DNA from 2 places in the Lysobacter gummosus genome. Region 1 is predicted to be linked to the other one. Evidence: riboswitches for the same ligand, from Rfam matches in the RefSeq annotation. Region 1 holds a riboswitch; the other holds the start of a gene.
What was found. A riboswitch is a leader RNA that binds a small molecule or an ion and turns the genes downstream of it on or off. The one in region 1 is predicted to bind S-adenosylhomocysteine.
Positions count from the first base shown of each region.

Region 2: it holds a riboswitch for S-adenosylhomocysteine, as region 1 does, so the genes downstream of both, ahcY (adenosylhomocysteinase) here and LG3211_RS00735 (ATP-grasp domain-containing protein) in region 1, are expected to answer to the same signal.

Region 1 is NZ_CP011131.1:168,094-180,089, forward strand. It holds gene LG3211_RS00725 (XVIPCD domain-containing protein) at 1-966, shown strand, start outside; gene LG3211_RS00730 (gamma-glutamylcyclotransferase family protein) at 1,130-1,483, opposite strand; gene LG3211_RS00735 (ATP-grasp domain-containing protein) at 1,613-2,533, opposite strand; S-adenosyl-L-homocysteine riboswitch at 2,609-2,688, opposite strand; gene ggt (gamma-glutamyltransferase) at 3,261-5,009, opposite strand; gene LG3211_RS00745 (Tle-like phospholipase domain-containing protein) at 5,181-6,158, shown strand; gene LG3211_RS00750 (ankyrin repeat domain-containing protein) at 6,204-6,938, shown strand; gene LG3211_RS00755 (Tle-like phospholipase domain-containing protein) at 7,494-8,963, shown strand; gene LG3211_RS00760 (ankyrin repeat domain-containing protein) at 9,247-9,909, shown strand; gene LG3211_RS00765 (ATP-binding protein) at 10,121-11,996, opposite strand, start outside.
Region 2 is NZ_CP011131.1:1,186,954-1,198,949, reverse strand. It holds gene olsF (bifunctional ornithine lipid synthase OlsF) at 1-140, opposite strand, end outside; gene metK (methionine adenosyltransferase) at 479-1,702, shown strand; gene LG3211_RS04830 (XVIPCD domain-containing protein) at 1,809-2,777, opposite strand; gene LG3211_RS04825 (LysM peptidoglycan-binding domain-containing protein) at 2,937-4,619, opposite strand; gene LG3211_RS26735 (DUF3955 domain-containing protein) at 4,927-5,301, shown strand; gene LG3211_RS04815 (alpha/beta hydrolase family protein) at 5,369-7,951, opposite strand; S-adenosyl-L-homocysteine riboswitch at 8,272-8,348, shown strand; gene ahcY (adenosylhomocysteinase) at 8,425-9,870, shown strand; gene LG3211_RS25430 (hypothetical protein) at 10,122-10,352, opposite strand; gene LG3211_RS25425 (hypothetical protein) at 10,676-10,990, opposite strand; gene LG3211_RS25420 (hypothetical protein) at 11,428-11,763, opposite strand; gene LG3211_RS04805 (RHS repeat-associated core domain-containing protein) at 11,773-11,996, opposite strand, start outside.

The DNA.
Region 1 (11,996 bases):
GGCTGCCTGGCCCAGGTCACCGCGGCCAAGCTGGGCCTGCAAGGCGAGACCTTCAACGCTTACGGCGCGGCCGACCTGAACATGCGCATCCCCGAAGGCGGCCATCAAGTCGTCAACCACGTCATGGCCGCCGACTTCGTCAGTTCAGGCAGCCACCACTTCGGCGAGGTACGGGTGTACGCGAGCCGGCACGACATCAATACGCTGTCGGTCGCGGGCTACGCCAACAACGATGCACGCCTCACCGATGAGCGAAACCTGCCGGTGGCCTTGGCGTCTGGCGCGCTCTCGCACAGCTTGCACAATTTCCGCGACGCAGGACCCGGGCAGACGAAGGACATCTCGGTGTTGCGCGATCCAGAAACCCGAGTCAACGCCCATCGCTTTGAACCCATGATCGATAAGTTCCGTGGCGACATTTGGGCCACGCGGGAAGGCGCATCGATCGGGTCGGCCGTCCTGCGTGGGCCGATGGGCATCGCCGAAGAGATCGGGCGGCGCCTGCCCGAGAAGACGCCCGAAAGCCCGTTCAAGGATGCACACGGTGCAGTGCCTGCGCCGGAGAGCCGTGTACCCGACCCGCGCCATCCTGACCATCCGAACCATTCGATGCACAGCACCCTCGACGCGGGTGTCGGGCGTGTCTTCGCCGAGCAGGGGCGTCCGCTGGACGCGACCGCCGAGCGCACCACGGCAGCGCTGCTGGTGAGTTCGCGACTGGCGGGGCTGGAGCAGGTCAACCACGTTGTTCCGGGCCGCAACACGCCGGCCGGAACCGATGTCTTCGCGGTACAGGGCGAACTGCACGATCCGGCGCACAAACGCGCCCATGTGAACACCGTGATCGCCGCGCAGATTCCCGTCGAAGTGTCTTTCCAAAAGCTGGCTGCGGCGGACCAACGGGTGGCTTTGGCTCAAGAACAAAGCCAGGAACAAACCCGAAGCCAAACGCCTCGCACCGTCTAAGTTTCTTCTCCAGCCGACCTCAGCCGCACCGCCCCGCAAGGGACGGCCAGGAGCGCTTCGTGTTCCGATTTCATTCCTTGCTGTGCATGACGCCACTGCTACGGAACTGGCTGCGCCGGTTATTTCCGCCACGCGCTCGGTGTGAGTCCGCTCGAGCCGTGGCTCAGCGCACGCGCTTCACGTACACCCACGCCTGCCGGCCCGAGGCCAGCGCCGCTTCAACGCGCTGGTAGTCGTCCACCTCGTATTCGTCGGCGCGGGCGAGTTCTTCGGCGCTGATGGCGAACACCGTGCCGTCCACGCGATCGGTCGCGTCGCCGCTGGCTTCGACGATGGGGTGATAGGACTCGCCGCTGGTCGCGACCACCTGCGGGTCGTCGATCTTGACCATCGTGCGGCGATAACCGAGCAAGGCATCGGCCTCGCCCTGCAAGAGGCGGCCGAAGGTGGCTTGCTGCACCGACGGCAATTGCAGGGTGCCGTAGGAAAACAGGCGGACGACGAAACTGTCGCTCATGAGCGCTCCATTGCGGTCAGGCCGCGGCGGCGAAGTCGATGCGACGATACGCGGATCGGGCGCGGGCCGCATCGGCGATCGCGTCATCGCCACGACGCGTACGCCGTGACGATGCGCGGTATCGCGGACTCAGGCCTCGGCAGCCTCTGGCTTGCGCAATGTCTGCCAGCGTTGCGCCAACTGCGCGGCGAACAAGGTCGCGGCCGGCGGATGCGCGCGCAAGTGCAGGAACGGCTCGATGAATTCCAGCTCCATGATCCGGAACACGCCCGCGTCCACGACGCCGTCCACGCGCACGTACGCCTGATCGCGATGGCCCAGCTCGGCCACCGCCTGCAGCGCGCGCTGCGCCGAGGCGAGAATGTGCGGGTTCGGCGCGGTGGCATCGGCGGTGCCGCCGAAATAGGTCTGCACGCGGTAGTCGTCGCTGCCGGGCTTCTTGAGCACCGCGTGGCTGTAGACGCCGCCGAAGAACAGCAGCGACCACTCGCCTTCCTCGACGATCTGCGGCATGAACGGCTGCACCAGATAGTCGAGCTCGCGCGGCAAGCTCGCGAGCGCTTGCTGGAACTCGGCGCTGCCGACGCGGCCGCGCACGGTATGCCAGGCGCCGCCGCTGACGCTGGGCTTGACCACGACCTCGCCGCTCATCGACGCCAGCGCCGTTTCCAGCTCGACGCCGCGCGCCAGCGTGGTCGGGATGATCGGCACGTCGAGTTTCGCCAGATCGAGCAGATAGCGCTTGTCGCTGTTCCAGATCAGCAGCGGCAGCGGATTGACGATGACCGTGCCGAGCTCGGCGATGCGCGCGTACCAGCCGAGAAACTCGGTGTAGTGCTGGAAATAATCCCAGGTGCTGCGCACCAGCAGCGCATCGAACGCGGACCAGTCCACCGACGGGTCGTTCCACATGCGCGGCGCGGACTCGATGCCGTGCGCACGCAGCGCCGCGACCAGGCCGTGGTCGTCGTCATCGACGTCGGGATGGACTTGCGAGGTGACCAGGGCGATGGACAGCGGAGGATCGAAGTGCGGCGATTGGATCGGCATGGGTTCGCCCGATACGGCGGTGGGAGAGACGGAAGCGGGAGTGGCAACATTGGACGCAGGCATGACGCCTCCTTGATCGGGAGGGCGCCCTTGCTCGGCATCGCGGATCGAGCGTGGCGGAGCGTGTGGACTCCGTCGCAGCACCCCTCGGTCCGGATCGCGCAGCGGCCGAGGGCCGGCGGCGCGTGGAATGCATCGCGTTGTGAACGATGCGGAGCCAATGGTTCGACAGGCGGTCGCGATGTGTCAACCCGATTCGGCGCGCAATCGCGGCGACGGCGCGAAATGGCGAAAGCTTCGCGCGCGGGTTTGGATGGGTGCAAGAATTTGGCGCTGTTTGGATGCGCGCGGGCTTGAGTGTGTTGCGGTGAAGCGGGCATTCGCGCGGAGATGGGAGACTTCAGCGTCATCCTTCCATAACCGTCATTCCCGCGAACGCGGGAATCCAGTGCCTTTCGTGCGAGAACGTTTGAAGTCGCTCGATGTTCGGTTACGCCGAAGTAAAGCAGAGCCCGCGTTCGCGGGAAGGACTAGCAAGGGCAACGGCAAAAGCGAATCCCCCCTGCCCCCCTTTTTCAAAGGGGGGAACTCGCTCTTGAAAGGGAGAACTCAGTCGGGAAGTAGAGACGGCTACGTCGAGCAGTAGAGGTGGCTACGGCATAGAGTGAAACCAACAAGTCGCGCCAACGCAAACCGTCAGCGCACTTCCTTGCTTCAACCCGTCACCTCAATACCCAGCCGCCTGCCCATCCTTACGCGACTCACTCGCTCCGACATACCCGCCGTTGGGATTGACCATGATCGCCTGATACCCGCCATAAGGCCCCAGCGCCGAACGCACGCTGTGTCCGCGCCGCATCAGCTCGCGAATGGTTTCGTACGGATATCCGGTTTCCAGGTCCACCTCGCCGCCGTCGCTCATCGCCTCCGCCTGCCCGGCCGGATCGGTCGAGCCGTCGTGCTGGATGCGCGGCGCGTCGCCGGCTTCCTGCAGGTTCATGCCGAAGTCGATCAGGTTCATCAGGATCTGCGCATGGCCCTGCGGCTGCATCGCCCCGCCCATCACGCCGAACGACAGCCACGGCTTGCCCTGCCTGGTCACGAACGCGGGAATGATGGTGTGGAACGGGCGCTTGCCGGGGGCGAAGGAATTGGGATGGCCTTCCTTGAGCACGAACTGTTCGCCGCGGTCCTGGAAGATGAAGCCCAGCCCCGGCGCCGCCATGCCGCTGCCCATGCCGCGGTAATTGGATTGGATCAGCGACACCATCATGCCGTCGGCATCGGCCACGGTCATGTAGATGGTGTCGCCCTGGTCGAGCTGCTTGGGCGTGGCCGGCTGTACTTCAAGCAGCGCCTTGTCCATCGAGATCAGCTTGCGCCGCTGCGCGGCGTACTCCTTGGAGATCAGCCTGGCCACCGGCGAGGACTTTTCGAACGCCGGGTCGGCGTACCAGCGCGCGCGGTCGGCGAAGGCCAGCTTCTTGGCCTCGGTGAACAAGTGCACGTGTTCGACGCTGCCGAAGCCGTACGACTTCAGGTCGTAGGCTTCCAGAATATTGAGGATCTGCAGGGCGGCGATGCCCTGGCCGTTGGGCGGCAGTTCCCATAAGTCGTAGCCGCGGTAATTGCTGCTGACCGGCTCGACCCACTCGCCGTGGTGCGAGGCCAGGTCCTCGTAACTCAGGAACCCGCCGTTGGCCTTGAAGTAGGCGTCGATGGTGCGGGCGATGTCGCCCTTGTAGAACGCGTCGCGGCCGCCCTTGGCGATCTGTTCCAGCGTGTTGGCCAGATTCGGGTTCCTCCACATCTCGCCCACGCGCGGCGCGCGGCCGTCGATGGTGAACTGCTCCTTGAAGCCGGGCCACTTCGACAACTTGGGCACCGAGGCGTTCCAGTAGTAGGCGATCACCTCGTGGACCGGATGGCCTTCGCGGGCGTAGCGGATCGCCGGCGCCAGGTCGTCGGCGATCGGCTTGCGGCCGAAGCGCTCGTGCAGGGCGAACCAGCCGTCGACCGCGCCGGGCACGGTTACCGGCAGCGGGCCGGTCGGCGGAATTTCCTTGAGGCCGCGTTTCTGGAACTCGGCCAGGGTCAGCGACTTGGGCGAGCGGCCCGAGCCGTTGTAGCCGTAGAGCTTCTTCGTCTTCGGGTCCCACACGATCGCGAACAGATCGCCGCCGACGCCGCTGCCGGTGGGCTCCATCAGCCCGAGCGCGGCATTGGCGGCGATCGCCGCGTCCACCGCGCTGCCGCCGGCCTTCATCACGTCCAGCGCGATCTGCGTGGTCAACGGATGCGAGGTCGCGGCCATCGCGTGCGGCGCGTAGACCTCGCTGCGGGTGGCGAAGGGTTTGCCGCTGATGCGATCGGCGGCGCTGGCGGTGGAGGGCAGGGCGAAGACGCAGGCCAGGGCGAGCGCGAGCGGCGCGAGCAACGCCGTGCGGCGACGCGGTGCGGTGTTCGGTGATGACATTGCGGGTCTCTCCAGGTGAGCGCCGACGATAGCGCAGGCACGCGCTCGCCCGCGTAGGCCGAAGGTCGAGGTCGGTCGAACATGAATGCGCGCTCCTCGGGTACGCCCCAGTTGTCGCCTCCGCGTACGGCCGCGTAGGTTCGTGATCAAGCGACCGGGGAGTAGCACCAGATGAGCGTCCAGCTGCAGCCGACCCAGCTTCAACCCAACTGGCAGAACCCGGCCGAGACGCTGCCGCCGGCGCCGCCGCTGCCGCCGCAGCAGCCCGAGGCCGGCCCGTTCACCCTGGAAGCCAGCTATCACCCGCAACTGCTGGGCGTGAACGCGCGGCCGGGGCCGGCGGCGAACGCCGCGCCCGATCCGCTGTCGTTCGATCAGCAACTGCGCGGCAAGGATTCGCAGCCGATCGACCTGCAGATGGCCGAGCTGTCGCAGGCGGTCTACAACCCCGACACCAAGACCGTCGGCAACTGGACCCGCCTGGACGACGCGCAGCTGACCCAGGCCGGCATCGATCCCAAGTCGCTGGAAAATTCCGATACCGGCTTCCGCGCCGGCATCTACAGCGACGGCAACGGCAAGTACGTGGTCGCCTACGCCGGTTCCAACGATCTGCAGGACTGGATCAACAACGCGCGCCAGGGCATCGGCTGGGATTCCAAGCAGTACGATCAGGCCGTGCAGCTGGCGCGCGACGCGCAGCAAGCCTTCGGCGAGAACATGGTCATTACCGGGCATTCACTCGGCGGCGGCCTGGCCGCGGCCGCGGCGCTGGCCACCGACACCACCGCGGTGACCTTCAATGCCGCCGGCGTGCACGACGACACCTTGCGCGGGCTGGGCCTGGACCCGGGAGCGGTCAAGAGCGATGCCGAGAACGGCCAGATCCGCCGTTACAACGTCGGCGGCGAAGTCCTGACCGCGGCGCAGGAAGACGTGCCGCTGCTCAACAAGATTCCCGATGCGCCCGGGCACGAGATCACCTTGAAGGATCCGGATCCGCCGAAGGCTCCGGACTTCACCTGGAATCCGATCGAGATGGCCAAGCGCACCGCCGAGTACGTGGCCGACAAGGCCAAGCGTCCGGGCGAGCTGCACGCCATCGGCCCGCTGATCGAGGCGATGCAGACTCAGCAGCCGTGGAAGTGACGCGCTTGGCTTGGCAGACCCTGCCGGCGTGGTGACAATCGCCGCATGCGCGCCGCCACGCTTCCCGCGTTGACGATCCTGTGCCTGGCCCTGGCCGGCGTGGCGTGCCGAGGAGAAGCGATGGACGCCAAACAGGCCTTTCCCGATCCGCGCAGCGCCGAACTGGCGCAGGCCGCCGCCGACGGCGACGCCGCGCGCGTGCGCAGCCTGGTCCAGGCCGGCGCCGATCCCAATGCGCACGGCGACCGCGGCGTGAACCTGCTGCAGTACGCGATGCTGGCGCAGAGCCCGCGCGGCCTGCAGGCCCTGCTCGACAACGGCGCCGACCCGTCGCGGCCGGGCATGGGCGGCAGCACCGCCGTGCACGGCGCGGCGATCGCCAACGATCCGCACTACCTCGACCTGCTGCTGGCGCATCGCGCCGACCCCAACGCGGCCCACGCCGAAACCGGCGAAACCCCGTTGGCGGACGCGGCCGGCCCGCGTTACCAGGCCCAGTTCGACGCCTTGCTCAAGGCCGGCGCCGATCCCGGCCGCGCCGACCGCATGGGCAATACGCCCTTGCATCAGGCGGCCAAGCTCAACGCCTCCGGGCAAGTGCTGTCCCTGCTCAAGGCCGGCGCCGACCCGCGCGCGCGCAACCGCCAGGGCGCCAGCTTCCAGACCTTTTTGTTCAAGCTGCCCGACGACAAGCTCAACCCGCAGGCGCGCCGCGAGCGCGCGGCGGTGGTGGCGTGGCTGGAGGAGCATGAGGTGGAGTTGGAGACGGCTGGGCGCTGAGGGGGCATTGCGCTGCGGTGTCTTGTCAGGCGGTCAGTCCCGCGAATCTCCAAGCCGTCATTCCCGCGAAGGCGGGCTCCGCTTTACTTCGGCGTAGCCGAACATCCAGAGCCTTCAGCGCCATCTCACCAAATCGTCAATCCCGCGACTTCAAAGGTTCTCGCACGAAAGGCCCTGGATGTTCGGCTACGCCGAAGTAAAGCGGAGCCCGCCTTCGCGGGAATGACGGTAGGTGGGTACGCCGCGCTCGTGGCGTGGGAATGACGGTAGGTGGGTACGCCGCGCTCATGGCGTGGGAATGACGGTACGTGGGTACGCCGGGCTCGTGGCGTGGGAATGACGATAGGTAGGTACGTCGCGCTCGCGGCGATAGGAAGGTACGCCGCACTCACCGCGCGGCAATGACGGCAGGCAGATATATCGCGCCCGGTGCCCACCTCCCTCACTACAACCGCCCCTCCCAACCCTAGGGCCAACCCTAGCTCGGGCCCGTACCAGCTATTTCTGCACAATCTCTCCCCATACGCTGCCGTCAAGACTGAGGAGACGGCACCGATGAGCTGGACCGATATCACCAATCCGCTGCGTTTCGCGATCAACCAGTACCTGCACCAGCAGCCGCTCCCGCCCGCGCCGCCGCCGCCTCCCCCGCCGCCGGTCGAAGCCAAGGTCGAGCTGCCGTATTCGCCGCACGTGCCGGTGCCGCAGGCGCAGCAGACGCCCTTCAGCGATCAGCTGCGCGGCCAGCAGCCGCAGAAGGAAATCGATACCGCGCTGGCCGAGCTGTCCAGCGACGTCTACGAGCCCTCGCGCACCGGCGCGGCCGGCTGGACCAAGCTGACCCCCGATCAGCTGATCAACCTCAAGGGCGCCGACGGCAAGCCGGCCGGCATCGATCCGGCTTCGCTGGACACCACCGGCACCGGCTTCCGCGCCGCGGTCTATACCAACGGCGACGGCCAGTACGTGGTCGCCTTCGCCGGCACCAACGACGCCGGCGGCGACCTCATCGCCGATGGCGGCCAGGGCTTCGGCATCAACACGCCGCAGTACAACCAGGCCGTGACCCTGGCGAAGGAAGCCGAAGCCGCCTTCGGCGACAACGTCGTGTTCACCGGCCACTCGCTCGGCGGCGGCCTGGCCTCGACCGCCGCGCTGGCCACCGGCAACACCGCGGTGACCTTCAACGCCGCCGGCCTGAGCAACGACACCCTGCGCGATCTGGGCTTCACCCCGCACGACGCCCGCTCCCAGGCCGAGGACGGCCAGATCCGCCGCTACAACGTCGACGGCGATCCGCTGACCGGCGCGCAGCAGGGCGTGGAGCTGATCAACGGCATGCCCGACGCGGTCGGCTACGAACTCAACCTCGCCCATCCCGGCGGCTGGGCCAACCCGCTCACCGCGCACGGCTCCGCGACGGTGATCGAAGCGATGAAGACCCAGACCCCCACGCCGACCCCGGGCATCGAGGGCGACGAACTGGGCCTGCTCGATCGCGCCGCCGAAGACGTGTCGGAAACCGCGCTCGACCTGGTCGGCGATGCCGGCAACGAGTTCGGCGAGCTGATGGTCAACGGCTACCAGCACGGCGCCAACTTCGTCGACGACGTCAAGAACGTGGCCAGCAACGAATACGCCGACGGCCGTTACTTCGACGGCACCTTCAAGCTGGCCGGCGATCTCACCGAAGGCGTGCTGAACTTCGCCGGCGATTCCGCCCACGGCGCGTTCAACCTGGCCGGCGATACCTTGCAGGGCGCCGGCGAGCTGACCGGCGGACTGATCCGCGACGTCGGCGAGTACGTCGGCCTGAAAGGCACCGGCGAAACCGTCGCCGGTTGGGTCGAGGACGGCGGCGAATGGCTCGGCAATCGCGCCGAAGACCTGGGCGGCCTGACCGAAACCGTGATCGACGGCGTCGGTACCGCGGCCGAAGTGACCTTCGATGTCGCCGGCGATGTGGTCGAAGGCGGCGTCAACGTGGTCAAGGACGTCGGCAGCTTCCTCAATCCGTTCGATTGATCCGGCCCGTTCGCGCGGCGGCGGCGTGTAAGCCTCGCCGCCGGCGCTCCCCTGTGATCGCATCGCGCCAGGCCGCCCGGCCCGCGCGGCGCGATCCCGGCGCGCTTCGCATTACCCGTCGCGGCAGTGCGCTACGATCCGGCCACGATCACGACAGCGGAGGCCTCGCGCCATGCTCCTTGCTCGATTGATGCCGCGCCGCGTGCGATCGCGGATGATGGCCGCCGCCGTCTTGCTTATGCTGCAGGTCTGCACGGCGTGTGCGGGCCCGGGGAAAGGATCGATGCAAGCCAGCGAAGTCTTCACCGATGTGCGCAGCGCGGAACTGGCCGAAGCCGCCGCCGCCGGCAACGCCGCGCGCGTGCGCGAACTGGTCGCGGCCGGCGCCAACGCCAACGACCGCGGCGCCAAGGGCGTCACGCCGCTGCAGTGGGCGCTGTACAAGCACAGCGTCGCCGGCATGCAGGCCTTGCTGAGCGCCGGCGCGGACCCTGCGGTCGGCGCCGACGACGGCATGACCGCGGTGCATCTGGCGGCGATGGCCGACGATCCGCGTTATCTGCGATTGCTGCTCGAACACGGCGCCAGTGCCGACACGCCCAACACGGTGACCCAGGCGACGCCGCTGGTGTCGGCGCTGATGGGCGAGCGCACGCAGAATTTCGAAGCCTTGCTCAAGGCCGGCGCCAAGCCCGATGCGGCCGACCGCATGGGCAACACGCCCTTGCATCAGGCGGCGAAGATCAACGAATTCGGCCACGCGCTGGAATTGCTGCAGGCCGGCGCCAGCCCGAATGCGCGCAATGTGCAGGGCGCGAGTTTCCAGCGTTTCATGTTCATGACGCCGGAAAAGACGCTCAACTCGCGCACTCGCGGGGAGCGCGAGGCGGTGATCGCTTGGCTGCGCGAGCATCAGATTCCGATTGAGGATGCGCAGGCTAAGTAGTCTGGCTTAAGAGCAAATCCCCCGGCGCAGCGGGGTTCTCGGCATGGGATGGCGCGCAGGCGCCAGCCCCCTTTTTCAAAGGGGGCGATTTGTCGTGGGCTTCGTCCGACTATGCATGTCCACCTGAGTCGTTGCCGTCCCCCTTGAGCCGTTGCTGTTCCCCCCTTTGAAAAAGGGGGGCAGGGGGATTTGCTCTTCCCGCACCCACCAACTACCAAGGCACCCGCCGCACCCGCTCCAACGCCGTCTCCACATCGCTGAGCAAGGGCAGCACCAGCCCCCAGTCCTGCGCCTGCGCGGCATGTTCCAGCGCCTGCGCCGCTTCGGCCAGTTCCTGCGCCCCGACCAGCAGCGCCGCGCCCTTGATCCGGTGCGCATGCCGCTGCACCGCGGACAGATCGCTCTCGTTGCGCGCGGTCTGCAGGCCATGCAGATCCTGTTCGCTGGCGCCGATGAAATCCGCCAGCACCTGTGCCGCGTCGCCGCCGACGTCGTCTAGCAGGTGCTGCAACACGCCGATATCGAGCACGCGGACGCGATCGTGGCCTTCCTCCAGCGCCGACGGCGCGCTGTCGCCGACGGCGGCGGTATGCGGCAGCCAGCGGCGCAGGGTCGCGGCCAGGCGCGCGACCGCGACCGGTTTGATCAGGCAATCGTCCATGCCCGCGGCCAGGCAGGCCTCGGCCTCGCCCTTCAACGCCGAGGCGGTGAGCGCGACGATCGGCGTGCGCGCCGCCTCGTCTGAGCGCGCCTCTTCCGCGCGGATCGCCCGCGCCAACCCGTAACCGTCCAACCCGGGCATGTGCACGTCCGACAACACCAGCGCGTAGCGGCCGCTGCGCCAGCGCTGCAGGCCTTCTTCGCCGCCGTCGACCGCTTCGCAGGCATAACCGGCCAGGGCGAGTTGGCGCGCGATCACCAAGCGATTGGTCGGATGATCGTCGATCAACAGAATCAGGCTGCGCTCGCGCTCGGCCGTCGCCAGGTCCGGCAGCGCGCGCGGAATCAAGGTCTCGCTGGCCGGCGCCGCCGCCTCGGCCGCGGCCAGCGCATCGGCGGCCGCGCGCGGCAGCGCCACGCGCAGGCGCATCGTGGTGCCGACGCCCGGTTCGCTGTCCATGCTGATCGCGCCGTCCATCAGCGTGGCCAGGCGCCGGCAGATCGCCAGCCCCAGGCCGGTGCCGCCGTAGCGGCGCGTGGTGTCGCTTTCGGCCTGCTGGAACGGCTCGAACAAATGCCGCTGCTGTTCGGCGCTGACGCCGATGCCGGTGTCGGTCACGCGCAGGCATAGGCGATCGCGCGCCCGGCCGGCTGCGTCCGTGTCGGCCGGACCTTCGTATTCCAGCGCCGCCTGGATCATGCCGCGCTCGGTGAACTTCACCGCGTTGGAGAGGAAATTGCCGAGGATCTGCCGCAGCCGCAGCGCATCGGCGTAGTGCGCCGGCGCGATCGCCGCGTCGATGTGGCAACTCATCTGCACGCCGCGGCTGGCCGCCGCGCCGAGAAAACCGGCGACCGTGGTGCGCAGCAGCGCCGACAGGTCCACCGCTTCCGGCGACAGCTCCAGCCGTCCGGCTTCGATCTTCGAAAAATCCAGGATGTCGCCGATGATCCGCAGCAGCGATTGCGAGGACTGCTGGATCACCTCCAGCGCGCGGCGCTGCTCGGGATCCAGGCGCGAATGCGACAGCACTTCGACCATCCCGGTCACGCCGATCATCGGCGTGCGGATCTCGTGGCTCATCGCCGCCAGGAAGGACGACTTGGCGCGGCTGGCGTCCTGCGCGCGCGCTTCGCTGGCGCGCAACGCGCGTTCCAGGTGCTTGAGCGCGCTCAGGTCGGCGGCGACCACCAGCAGGCCCGGCGTTTCGTCCTCGCCGTCGCCGGTGGCCGAGACCGCGACCAGTGCCGGCACCCAGGTGCCGTTGCGATGACGCAGCCGGGTTTCGCGCGGCTCGGCCTGGGCGCGGGCGAGTTCGCGCAGCGCGGTCCAGTCGGCGGCGACCGGGCGCCCCAACTGATCGCTCAGTTCGCTCGCCAGCGTCTGCAAGGCGCGCGCTTCGAAGATGCGATGCAGGTGCTCGCGC
Region 2 (11,996 bases), 1.0 Mb from region 1:
GTCTCGGCCAGGAATTGGTCGATGTGGTCGAATTTCGACCAACGCCCGATGGTCCGGATCAAGGGTCGGGTCAGCACGGCCCGGCGACCACGGAACCATTGGGGGAAGCGTTCTTCCAGTCGGCGTTCGAAGTGCAGCATCGGTGTCGTCGCATCAAGGGCGGCGGTATGCCGCGCAGCCTGAGCGGGCGCGGCGACAGCCACATGGCGGTTTCGGGTCAGTCCCATGACAGCCCTGACCCGGCCTGAACAACGCAGCCTGGAAGGACAAAAACGCCAATCGACGCGCCTTCCTGGCATGCCCGGACAGCTTCCCATGCGCCACCGCATCCAGCCTCCCCCCAAAGGCCCAATCCGGTCAGGCGTTCAGGGACCGCTTAACGCCCGGACAACCCCGAGGCACGGCACAATGCGCGCTCCCGGCCGAGCCTGTATCATAGGCGGCCATCTTTTTATCCGAATCGAAGGATATTCGACCGATGTCCAGCTACCTGTTCACTTCCGAGTCCGTATCCGAAGGCCATCCGGACAAGATCGCCGACCAGATTTCCGACGCCGTCCTCGACGCCATCCTGGCCCAGGACAAGCGCGCGCGCGTGGCCTGCGAAACCTTGGTCAAGACCGGCGCGGCCATCGTCGCCGGCGAAGTGACCACCAGCGCGTGGGTCGATATCGAAGGCCTGGCCCGCAAGGTCATCAACGAGATCGGCTACAACAATTCCAACGTCGGCTTCGACGGCCACACCTGCGCGATCATCAACATGCTCGGCAAGCAGTCGCCGGACATCGCCGCCGGCGTGGATCGCAAGAAGCCGGAAGAACAAGGCGCGGGCGACCAGGGCCTGATGTTCGGCTACGCCTGCAACGAAGCGCCGGAATACATGCCGGCGCCGATCTACTACTCGCACCGCCTGGTCGAGCAGCAGGCCAAGATCCGCAAGCAGAAGAACTCCAAGCTGCCCTGGCTGCGTCCGGACGCGAAGTCGCAGGTCACCCTGCGCTACGACGCCGAGCACAAGGTCGCCGGCCTCGACGCGGTGGTTCTGTCCACCCAGCACGATCCGGGCATCAAGCAGAAGGATCTGGTCGAGGGCGTGTACGAGCACATCCTCAAGCCGGTGCTGCCCAAGGCGTGGCTGGACAAGCTGCCCAAGAACAAGGTGCACATCAACCCGACCGGCATCTTCGTGATCGGCGGCCCGGTCGGCGACTGCGGCCTGACCGGCCGCAAGATCATCGTCGACAGCTACGGCGGCATGGCCCGTCACGGCGGCGGCGCGTTCTCGGGCAAGGATCCGTCCAAGGTCGATCGTTCGGCCGCTTACGCCGCGCGCTACGTGGCCAAGAACATCGTCGCCGCGGGCCTGGCCGACAAGTGCGAAGTGCAGGTCTCCTACGCCATCGGCGTGGCCGAGCCGACCTCGATCTCGGTCACCACCTTCGGCACCGGCAAGATCAGCGACGACAAGATCGAGAAGCTGATCCGCAAGCACTTCGACCTGCGCCCGTACGGCATCGTGAAGATGCTCGACCTGATCCACCCGGTGTACCAGCTGACCGCCGCCTACGGCCACTTCGGCCGCAAGCCGAAGGAAGTCAGCTACGTCGACGCCGCCGGCAAGAAGCACACGGCGACCGCGTTCTCGTGGGAAAAGACCGACAAGGCCGACGAGCTGCGCAAGGATGCCGGGCTGAAGAAGTAAGCCGCCCGGCTCTGCCCGATCGACGAAAACGGAGCGCTTCGGCGCTCCGTTTTCTTTTGCGGGGCGCGCGATGCGATATCGCGCCCGCCCGACAGCGTTCGTCCGCCTACATCGTCTTGCTCGAGGTCGCCACCTCCACGGTCGGTGTGAGCGTCGGCGTCTGCGCGGCCTGCTGCACCCGCTCGTTATGCAGCCGGAGGGCTTCGCCGCTCAGCGCGGCCATCGATTTGTCCAAGGTAGCGTTCAGATCGACGCTGACCTGGCGCATCAGCTCGGGCCGCTCGGCGCTGCCGTTGACGGCGAAGGCCCGGGTGTAGGCGCCTTCGCCCGAAAACGCCAGGCGATCCACCGAACCGATTCCATTGCGCACGCATTCCACCGTCAGCGCCGCGGCCAGGTTGCGGGCGTGTTCGGAATACTTCAGGTCTTCCGCGCTTTCTTCATTGACCCGTTCGGGCGGAATCTTGCTGAGTATCTGCTCGTACAACGCGTGCTGCGGATGCGCGGCCCGCTCGGCGGTAGGCGCGGCGTCCAGATTGGCGCCACGGTAGGCGAGGTCCACCGGCAACGGTTTCTTTTCGCCAGCGGGCATGGGGCTGATCAAACGACCGTCGTGCGACAACTCCACGCCCGGCGTCATCGAGTTCTGATAGCCGTAGCTATAGTCGTCGCCGTTCGCGTACTTCTTCAAGCCGCAGCCGGCCGCGGCGATGGAACAACCTGCGTCCTGGTGAACCTCCACATTCATGCCCTTGCTCTCGAGCCAAGCCTTGAGCTTGCCGGGCAAGAACGCTTCCTTACCGGTCGCGTCGCCGCCCTGCTTGCAGACCAACACCGCCGACTGTCCGCTCAACGTGCCCAGGCCCGAGGCCTCCAGCGCGCTGTCGAGCTTGGGCTTGTACTTCGCCCATTGCTCTTCGCTGTCGCAGTCCGAAGACACGTGCGACAGCGCGACCTTGCCGTTGCCCGCCAGCGCCACCGCGACACAACCGTTCAAACCATCGGTCATCAGGCTGACCCGACCCGCATCGCCCGCCAACCATTCGTCTATGCCGACCTTGACCTTGTTGGTCATCCTGCCCTCGTGTGTTGAAGTGGAATTCGCAACGCGATCGCGCCTGTAATCCGGCGACGATTCGCGAGCCTCAACACCAACACGGAAAAAGGCCGCAGCAGCGGCCTTTTTCCTTCACCGCGCGAGCGGCGGCGAGCCCGGGTGAGCGAAACCGATCGCTCAGGAGGTCTTCACGTCCATATCGATGCGCTCGTAATTGCGCTTCGCGATATTGCCGTCGGCGCCGTCGGAAATCTCGAACAGGCCCTTGGCGAAGCCGTAGTCGTTCTGGTTGAGGTTGCGCGCCATCGACACCGAGAACTGATAGTTGCTGACCGAGTTGCCGTCGTAGTCGTGCGCCATCAGCGAAGGCTGGCTCATGCCGCCGAGCGTGTCGCCGGCCTTGTCGGCCTGGCGGTTCAGGGCGCTCATCTGCGCTTCGGTGAAGGTCAGCTTGACGGTCTGGTTGGCGTGGATCGCGCCGTCCTGACTGGCGCCGCCGCTGGCGGCCCAGTTGAGCATCTTGGCTACGTTGGCGCCGTTGGCGCCGCCGGTGTTGACGGTAAACTCGTAGGTGCGCTCGGACAGGATCTCGGTGCCCTGCGCATCGAAACGCTGGGTGAGGTTGAGCGGCACGTTGTCGCCGTACTTGACCTGACTGGTCAGCGCCACCGAGCCGTCGGGGTAGGTGGTCTGGGTGAAGGTGCCGGTGTTGGGCGAGTTCAGCGCGATGTCGGCCTTGAACTCGGCGCTGCCGAACGGCTTGATCTTGGCTTGCAGGCGGCCCTGCGAGGAGAAGTCGAAGCGTTCGATCGAGGCCACATCGCTCACGCCCGGCGTCTGGTGCGCGACTTCGCCGGTGGCGTTGAAATGCGCATAGGCGGCCTGACCGTCGGGATTGGCCAGATCGAACGTCGCGGTGCGCACGTTCGACTCGCCCAGATTGTCCTGGCGGCCGAGCATCACCGAGCCCTTGTCGAAGCGCAAGCCCGCGCCGTTGAAGGCCTCGAAGGCTTTGTTCGGCCCGCTCATCACCTGCACATGGGTGTCATCGACCTTGGTCACCGAGTAGCTCACGCCCTCGCCGTCCTTGATCTTGGTTTCGAAGCCGATGTGGCGGAAGGAACCGGCCAGTTCGGTCTGCTGATAATCCTGCCCGTCCATGATCACCGTCGCGCCCTTCGGGATCGTGGTCGGATCGAACGGGTTGATCGTCGCGGCTGTAGCCGGGTTCTGGTTTTCGCCGGGCAGGATCACCTTGTAGCGGGCACGGAAACCTTCGCCGCTGCTGGCCTCGCCTTCGATCGCGTTCTTGCCGCCGACGCCGCCCTTGGCGTTGAGCAAGGTGACCTCGGCGCCGGTGACCTGGATCTCGGTGTTGCCGTTCTTGTTCGCGATCGACATGGCCAGTTCGCCCTCGGCTTTCACCTTGAACTGGACCTTGTTGCCGTCTTGCCCGGCGGGCGTGTGTTCGAGCTTGCCGGTGAGCTTGACGCTGCCCGCGCCCGGATTCCAGGTGATGTTGCCGTTGGCGTTGCCGGCGCTGTACTCGCTGGTCGGCGCGCCGTGGGTCGCCTTGTACGGGCTCGACATCGGATCGTGCGTGACGCTCTGCGGCGCGGCCGGAATATTGAGGTCGTCGCCGTGGAAGATCGGATCGGTCTGGCCGATCATCCTGGCTTCGTCGCGCCGCGCCTTGTCGCTGAACAGCTGCGGATTGGCCTCGCGCAGCGCCTGCGGCGTGATGCCGAACTTGTCCGCGATCTCGGCGACGGTTTCGTTGTAACCGACTTTGTACGTGCTCGGCTGCGTCTGCGGCTGATAGACCGGACCGCCGCCGCCATCGATTGCGGGCATGTTCATAGGAAAAGCCTCGGGGGGATGAGTTGCGCGCAGTCTAGGAAGCGCGGCCCATCGTCAAACCTGGGAGCGGCCCTAGGTCGTGGCTGTCATAATTCGAATCTCAGGTGCGACGTCACAGTTGCGAATGTTCGATTCGTTTCGCGAGAGCAACATCGCTGTAAAAAAACAGTCACGAAAGCTGTTTTTTGTTCGCGGCTGAGTCGATAAGGCGTCATCGCCGTTCGATGACGGCCTTGCTCTCCCGCTATGTCGGTGCCGCGGGCCCGTCGTCCCGCCGTTACGAATTGGTCGCGCCGCTGCGACGCGCATGAACCAACGCCGCTTCGCCTCACTCTGGCTTCATCCCCAGCCCACAAGCGCCGCCCAACCTGCGAGGCATCGCGATGCCGATGTCGCCGCATTGCGCACCGACCTCGCCGCGATCCGACGTCCCCACTCGCAGGAACCCGCAATGATCCGTTTATTTTCGCTGTCCACGCTGTCGCTCGCGCTGCTCGCATTGGGCGGCGGCTGTTTGCTCGCGTTCGGTTCGATCGGCTCGACCATCGACGAACAAGGCTTCCTGCACGAGCCCTTCGCTCTGCTGCCGATCGGTTGGCTGCTGATCTTCGCAGGCGCGCTGCTCGCGATCCTCGCCGGCTTGCGCACGCTGCTGCGCGCGCCGCGGCGGCAGGCGCGTTGACGCGGCGCGAGGCTCGCCGATAGCCGTCTCGGCCGCGCAGCGCGAACGCGCTGCGCGGCCATCAGGATTATTTCGCCGCGGGCGATGCGCTCCTGGCCGGGGCCGGCGCTTCCGGCTTGGCGTTCTTCACATACAGATCCAGCCAACGGTTGGTCTCGGCCAGCAACTGCATGATCGATTCGCGCGCGCGATAGGCGTGGGCTTCGTTGGGCAGCATCACCAGCCGGGCCTTGCCGCCCAGGCCCTTGATCGCGGCGAACAGGCGCTCGCTCTGGATCGGGAAGGTGCCGGAGTTGTTGTCCTGCTCGCCGTGAATCAGCAGCAGCGGGTCCTTGATCTGGTTGGCGAAGTTGAACGGCGACATCGCCTCGTAGGTGGTCTGCGCCTGCCAGTAGTTGCGTTCCTCGGACTGGAAGCCGAACGGCGTCAGCGTGCGGTTGTAGGCGCCGCTGCGGGCGATGCCGGCCTTGAACAGGCGCGTGTGCGCGAGCAGGTTGGCGGTCATGAACGCACCGTAGGAATGGCCGCCGATGGCGATGCGGTTACGGTCGGCGACGCCGCGGCGCACCACTTCGTCGATCGCCGCCTGCGCGTCGGCGGTGAGCTGCTGGATGTAGGTGTCGTTGGGCTCGCGATCGCCTTCGCCGACGATCGGCATCGACGGGTTGTCGAGCACGGCATAACCCATCGCCAGATACGGCAGCGGCCCCCAGTAACTCACCGCGTTGAAGCGATAAGGCGAGCCGGTGACCTGGCTGGCCGCGTCGGCGGATTTGAATTCGGCCGGATACGCGTACATCAGCATCGGCAGCGGGCCGTCGCGCTTGGCGTCGTAGTTGGGCGGCAGGTACAGGTTGGCGGTCAGCTCGACGCCGTCGCTGCGCTTGTAGCGGATCTGCTCTTTCTTGATATCGCGCAGCTGCGGGGTCGGATGCGGGAACTGAGTCAGCGCGCGCGGCTTGGCGTCGGCCTGGCTCAGATCGCGCAGGTTGAGGTTGGCCGGTTCGGTCGGCGACTCGCGCATCGTCAGCAGGCGCGTGCCGGCGTCGTCGATCAGCATCAACGGCTTTTCGTAGTACGGCGCCTGCGAGTGGAACAAGCGGGTTTTCTGCTTGTCGGCCAGATTCAGGCGATCGACGAACGGGCGATCGCCCTGGCTCGATGCGCCGTCGCCGGCGTAGTACAGGCTGGCGCCGTCGGCCGATCGCAGCAGGCGCTCGAAGCCGTTCGCGTCACGCTGCATCAGCGGGTCGCCCGGCGCGTTGTAGCGGTCTTCGCTGGAGCCTTCGAACACCAGCTCCGGCTCGCGGTCGCCGTGATCCGGAGCGATCCGCCACTGCTTGGTCTTGCGCGTCTTCCACCAGAACTCGTCGACCAGCGCCAGATCGCCGTCGCTCCAGCGCGCGCGTTCGAAGCGCGAGCTCAGGCGCGCGATGGTCTGCGGCGGATTTTCGAACGGCGCGGCCTGCATCAACACCGCGTCGCGGACGTCGGCCGCGCGCGACGGATCGCCGCCGTCCTGGGCTTCGGCCCAGACCAGGGTCGCCGGCGCGTCGCTGCGCCAGTCGATGTCGCGCACGCCGACCGGCACCGCATCGTTGCCGGTGGGCAAGCCGTCGATCAAGGGCACGCGGGCGATTTCGTGTTCGAACTTGCCGTCGGGGCTCAGCACTTCGATGCGGTGGGCGAACATCGACGCCGGCACCTGGTACGAGAACGGGCGCTCCAGTTTGATCGCCAGCACGTGGCGGCCGTCCGGCGACGGCGCGGCTTCGGTGTACAACGCGGGCAATCCGGCCTTGGCGACCTGACCGGTCAGATCGACGGTGGCCAACTGCGAACGCAGGTAGTACTCGAACACGCGCGCATCGTTTTCGTTGCGCAGCAGATCCTGGTAGGTGCGGATCTGGCGCACGGTCTGGCTGGCCTGGGTTTCCTGCGCGGCCGGGCCGGTCGGAGCGGCGTCGCCGGCGGGCGGCTCGCCCTGCTCCTGCGGTTGCAACTGGATCAGCAGGCGGCGGCTGTCGGGCATCCAGGCGTAGCCGTTGCCGACGACGGTGTTGAGTCCGGACACCAGCTTGCGGGCGTGGCGGGTTTCGCGCTCGACCAGCCACAACTCGTTGGCACCGCTGGCGGCATCGACGCGGTTGAAGGCGATCCAGCGTTGATCGGGCGACCACTGCAGGGTCGCCAGCGATAGCGGCGAGGGCAATCCTTCGATCTCCAGGCGCTTGCCGCTGTCGACATCGAGCAGGCTCAGTCCGGCGCCGAAGCTGAAGCGGCTTTGCGCGTGCACGCGCGGGTGGATGCGCAGGCCGGCGAGCTTGAGTTCGGGCTGCGCGACCACGGCGATGCCCGGCAGCGACGGCGTTTGCACCATCGCCACGGTGTCGCGGCGCGGGCTGAGGAACATCGTCGGCGGACGCGGCGCATCGACGATGGCCTGCAGCGGCTTGGGCGGCAATTGGTAGCCGTCGGCCATCGCCTGCGGCGCGGGCGCGGCGGCAGGCTTGGCGGTGCGCGCGGACGCATCCGGCGTCAGCAGCGCCAGCGCCAGGGCCGGCGCCAGCAGGCTCAGCAGCAGGCCGCTGCGGCGGCGGCTGGGCGGAAGCAGGCCGTCGCGGCCGGAACGTCGCGCGTTGGATTTCATGTCGATGCGATCCTCAAAGAATGAACGTCGGCTGCGGCCCCGCCCGGCGGCCGGCGCGGCCGCCGGGCGCTGCTGGGCGTGCGCAGCGCCCGCCCGAGCTTAGCCCGCGGCCGCGACCGCCGGCGTATGCCATTGGGGCCGCCCGCAGGCCCGGCGGCAGTGGATGCGCCCGTGCCGGCAGACCGTGCAAAGCCATTGCCGGCGCGGGCCTTGGCGCGTGCGAAGGGCGGCCCGGCGCGGGCTTCCCGGGCGGATTCAGCGCGCCGGCGCGGCCCGTGTCGTGCGACCGCCACGGGCGCCGCGATATACTGTCCGCTCAACCCGCCGAGGGGCGCTGCGACCGTGAACGCCACGGCCAGGCTCGGCGAGGTGCAGGTCCCAACGGCGCCCGGTTTGAGTCCATCGGTGTTCCCCGCCGAGGCTCGCCGGACCCGGCATCCCGCCGGCTCCCCAAAGAACTGGAGCTCCTCCCAATGAACGCAGTACCCAAGACCTTCTCGACCGAAGGCGATTACAAGGTCGCCGACATTTCCCTGGCCGATTGGGGCCGCAAGGAAATCGACATCGCCGAGCACGAAATGCCGGGCCTGATGTCGATCCGCAAGAAGTACGCCGTCGCCCAGTCGCTCAAGGGCGTGCGCGTGACCGGCTCGTTGCACATGACCATTCAGACCGCGGTCCTGATCGAGACCCTGCGCGACCTCGGCGCCGACGTGCGCTGGGCCTCGTGCAACATCTTCTCGACCCAGGACCACGCCGCCGCGGCGATCGCCGCCAGCGGCACCCCGGTGTTCGCCTGGAAGGGCGAGTCGCTGGAAGAGTATTGGGACTGCACCCTGGAAGCGCTGACCTTCCCGGGCAACGGCAGCGACAAGCACCTCGGTCCGCAGCTGGTCGTGGACGACGGCGGCGACGTCACCCTGCTGATCCACAAGGGCTATGAGCTCGAAAACGGCGACGGCTGGGTCAACACCCCGTCGGGCAACCACGAAGAACAGGTGATCAAGAACCTGCTCAAGCGCGTGCATGCCGAGCGTCCGGGCTTCTGGCACACCGTCGTGCGCGACTGGAAGGGCGTCTCGGAAGAAACCACCACCGGCGTGCACCGTCTGTATCAGCTGGCCGAAGCCGGCGGCCTGCTGGTCCCGGCAATCAACGTCAACGACTCGGTCACCAAGTCGAAGTTCGACAACCTCTACGGCTGCCGCGAATCGCTGGCCGACGGCCTCAAGCGCGCGATGGACGTGATGCTGGCCGGCAAGGTCGCTGTGGTGTGCGGTTACGGCGACGTCGGCAAGGGCTCGGCCCACTCGCTGCGCGCTTACGGCGCCCGCGTCGTGGTCACCGAGATCGACCCGATCAACGCCCTGCAGGCGGCGATGGAAGGCTTCGAAGTCAACACGGTGGAAAGCACCCTCGGCCGCGGCGACATCTACGTCACCACCACCGGCAACAAGGACGTGCTGACCCTGGCCCACATGCAGGGCATGAAGGATCAGGCCATCGTCTGCAACATCGGCCACTTCGACAACGAGATCCAGGTCGATGCGCTGGTGGCGTCCGGCGCCAAGCACCTCAACATCAAGCCGCAGGTCGACAAGTACACCTTCGCCAACGGCAACTCGATCTTCCTGCTGGCCGAAGGCCGCCTGGTGAACCTGGGCTGCGCCACCGGCCACCCGAGCTTCGTGATGTCGAACTCGTTCTCCAACCAGACGCTCGCGCAGATCGACCTGTGGGCGAACAAGGACAGCTACGAGGCCAAGGTCTACATCCTGCCGAAGAAGCTCGACGAAGAAGTCGCGCGCCTGCACCTGGAAAAGATCGGCGTGAAGCTGACCACCCTGACCGACGACCAGGCCAAGTACCTGGGCGTGTCGGTGGACGGTCCGTACAAGCCGGATCATTACCGCTACTGATCGGTTCCGCCGTCGGGCGGGTTAGTGCGATAACGGACGGGCGCCTTCGGGCGCCCGTTTTTTTGAACGGCTTGTTGAACGACTGCACCGGTGCTGTCGTAGTCACCAATCCAATGGCCAGACTCGTCGTATGGCGTGTAGGTCGCAACCTTGCTCGTGTCGTTGGGAGCGAGCCCAGCCCTCAACGCCTTAATTGTCCGTCCAACTCTCCAGCCCTAAGGGGTCAGTTCATTACCGAGACCATTCGACTACTACTTCGATCGCTGCTTAGATGCCAGTAAAGATTTTGCAACTTCTAAATTAGCTGCAGCGGCTTTCTTTAGCCAGTACATGCCTCTTAATTGTGCGGCTTCATCCGTGATTTCAAACAACCGCGTTGCGTAGTTGTACTGCGACACCGAATCACCATTTTCAGCACCTAGACGATTGATGCAGATAACAAAGTCAGGCCTGGATTTGGCAATTTCGGATGCCAGTTTCAATGGGGCGGCCTTATCGCCTGACAAGGACGCTCGATACAAGTCAGCTGTCCTGCGGTCGGCGAGGAGTTCTCGCCGAATGCCATGACTCGAGTCGTCGTCGCATGATAACGAATCAGCTGCGATGCAAGGAGTAAGGCAGCAAAACACCAGAAATCCAACAAGAAAAATCCGCGTCTTGTACATTTTCTAGTCGCCTTCTCAATACGGTCAGCGGCTGTTTTTGAGGAAATAGCATTGCCCCTAAAAGGCAATAGGAGCGGGATCACATTATGAGAGTCATTAGGCGCGGCGCGCCGATTTTGTAATGAGCACATCTTATCTTTCTACTCGTAGCCACGAAACCTTACGACCTTCAAGTCGCTTCTTCTAATCCAGTACTCATAAACTCCGCCGCGTATTCCTTTTTCCCTTGGGGAAAAAACAACGACATAGTTCCCCTTGTTTTCGCTGATTCCAATATTATAGTTATCAGCATTAGAAATGTACTCTTGCCACTCCCAGTCAGTCTTTTTTAGCTTTCCAAGATCGGATATGAATTTCGTGCGCGCCACGCTGGCCGCTTCCAGTGCCCTGGACTTCTCTTGGCCATGCACAGAAAACATTGTGAGTGCGATGACCAGGAAAATAATCAGTGCCATTTGACTTCGAATTATCTTCATAAATTCAAGCCTCGTATACAATTTAATATTGACTCGATGACTGATGCCGGGCCACAACCGCAAGCATCCTGATTGTTCTTTGCAGGCTGAAGCAGCTCGACAATACCAGTATTCGCGCCCGAGTTCTATATTAAGTATTTTTCCGAGAGTATCCGGAGCATCACGCTGAAGCCGCCCCTCTCGTTTTGGATGCGCAAGACGAGATCGCGTATCAGCTCAATAAAACGACCGGCATCGCGCAGTCACTCGTGGATATTCGCGCTGGCGCTTTCAGTCGGCAACCTGCAGGGGTGGAGGCCTCCCGCTGGTTGGGGTGAACGAGTAAAGATCGCTGCAAAAAGAAAGGCCCCGTTGCCGGGGCCATTTCCCATGTTCCTCCGTATGTCGTACACACGGCGTTAGCTAAGCTTCATACGCTAAAAATAGTTGGCAGTTTTTTCCACCCTCATGTTTTCCTTTGACACCCAAACCTCACCGCCGCCGCCGGAAAAATTCTTATTGCGAGGCAGGAAAACAAAGACGAAATATCTTGAATTTTGACTAATGCCTATGTTGTAGCTGTGAATGTTTCGCATGTAATCGCCGTCAGCACCGGGCGTCGTGTGCCTTTCAGAGATATTTTTTGAATATGACGATATAGCAACATCGGCCGCTTTGATTAGGCGATCAGGCGGCTCCCCTGCCGCAAGTCGCAGGGGGACGGATGAAATCAGTACTAATATCATGACCGCTATATTTGTGATGATATTCATTGCTTGTCCTCACTCGAGACCCAAGTATTCCATTATACTTTCAATGATGCTCTTTTTTCTGGGGGCGCTGCAATCACATGCATCTTGGTTCCTCGGCGACGGCTGGGGTAGTGGTTGGGCATCCCCTCTCCCCATGCTGCTGTACTTGAGTATTTTCCCGGTGGGAGTTCCGAGCCACTCGAACTGACCATACGGTATACGTATGTCGCCTGCTGAGAAAGTTTCTCGAATGG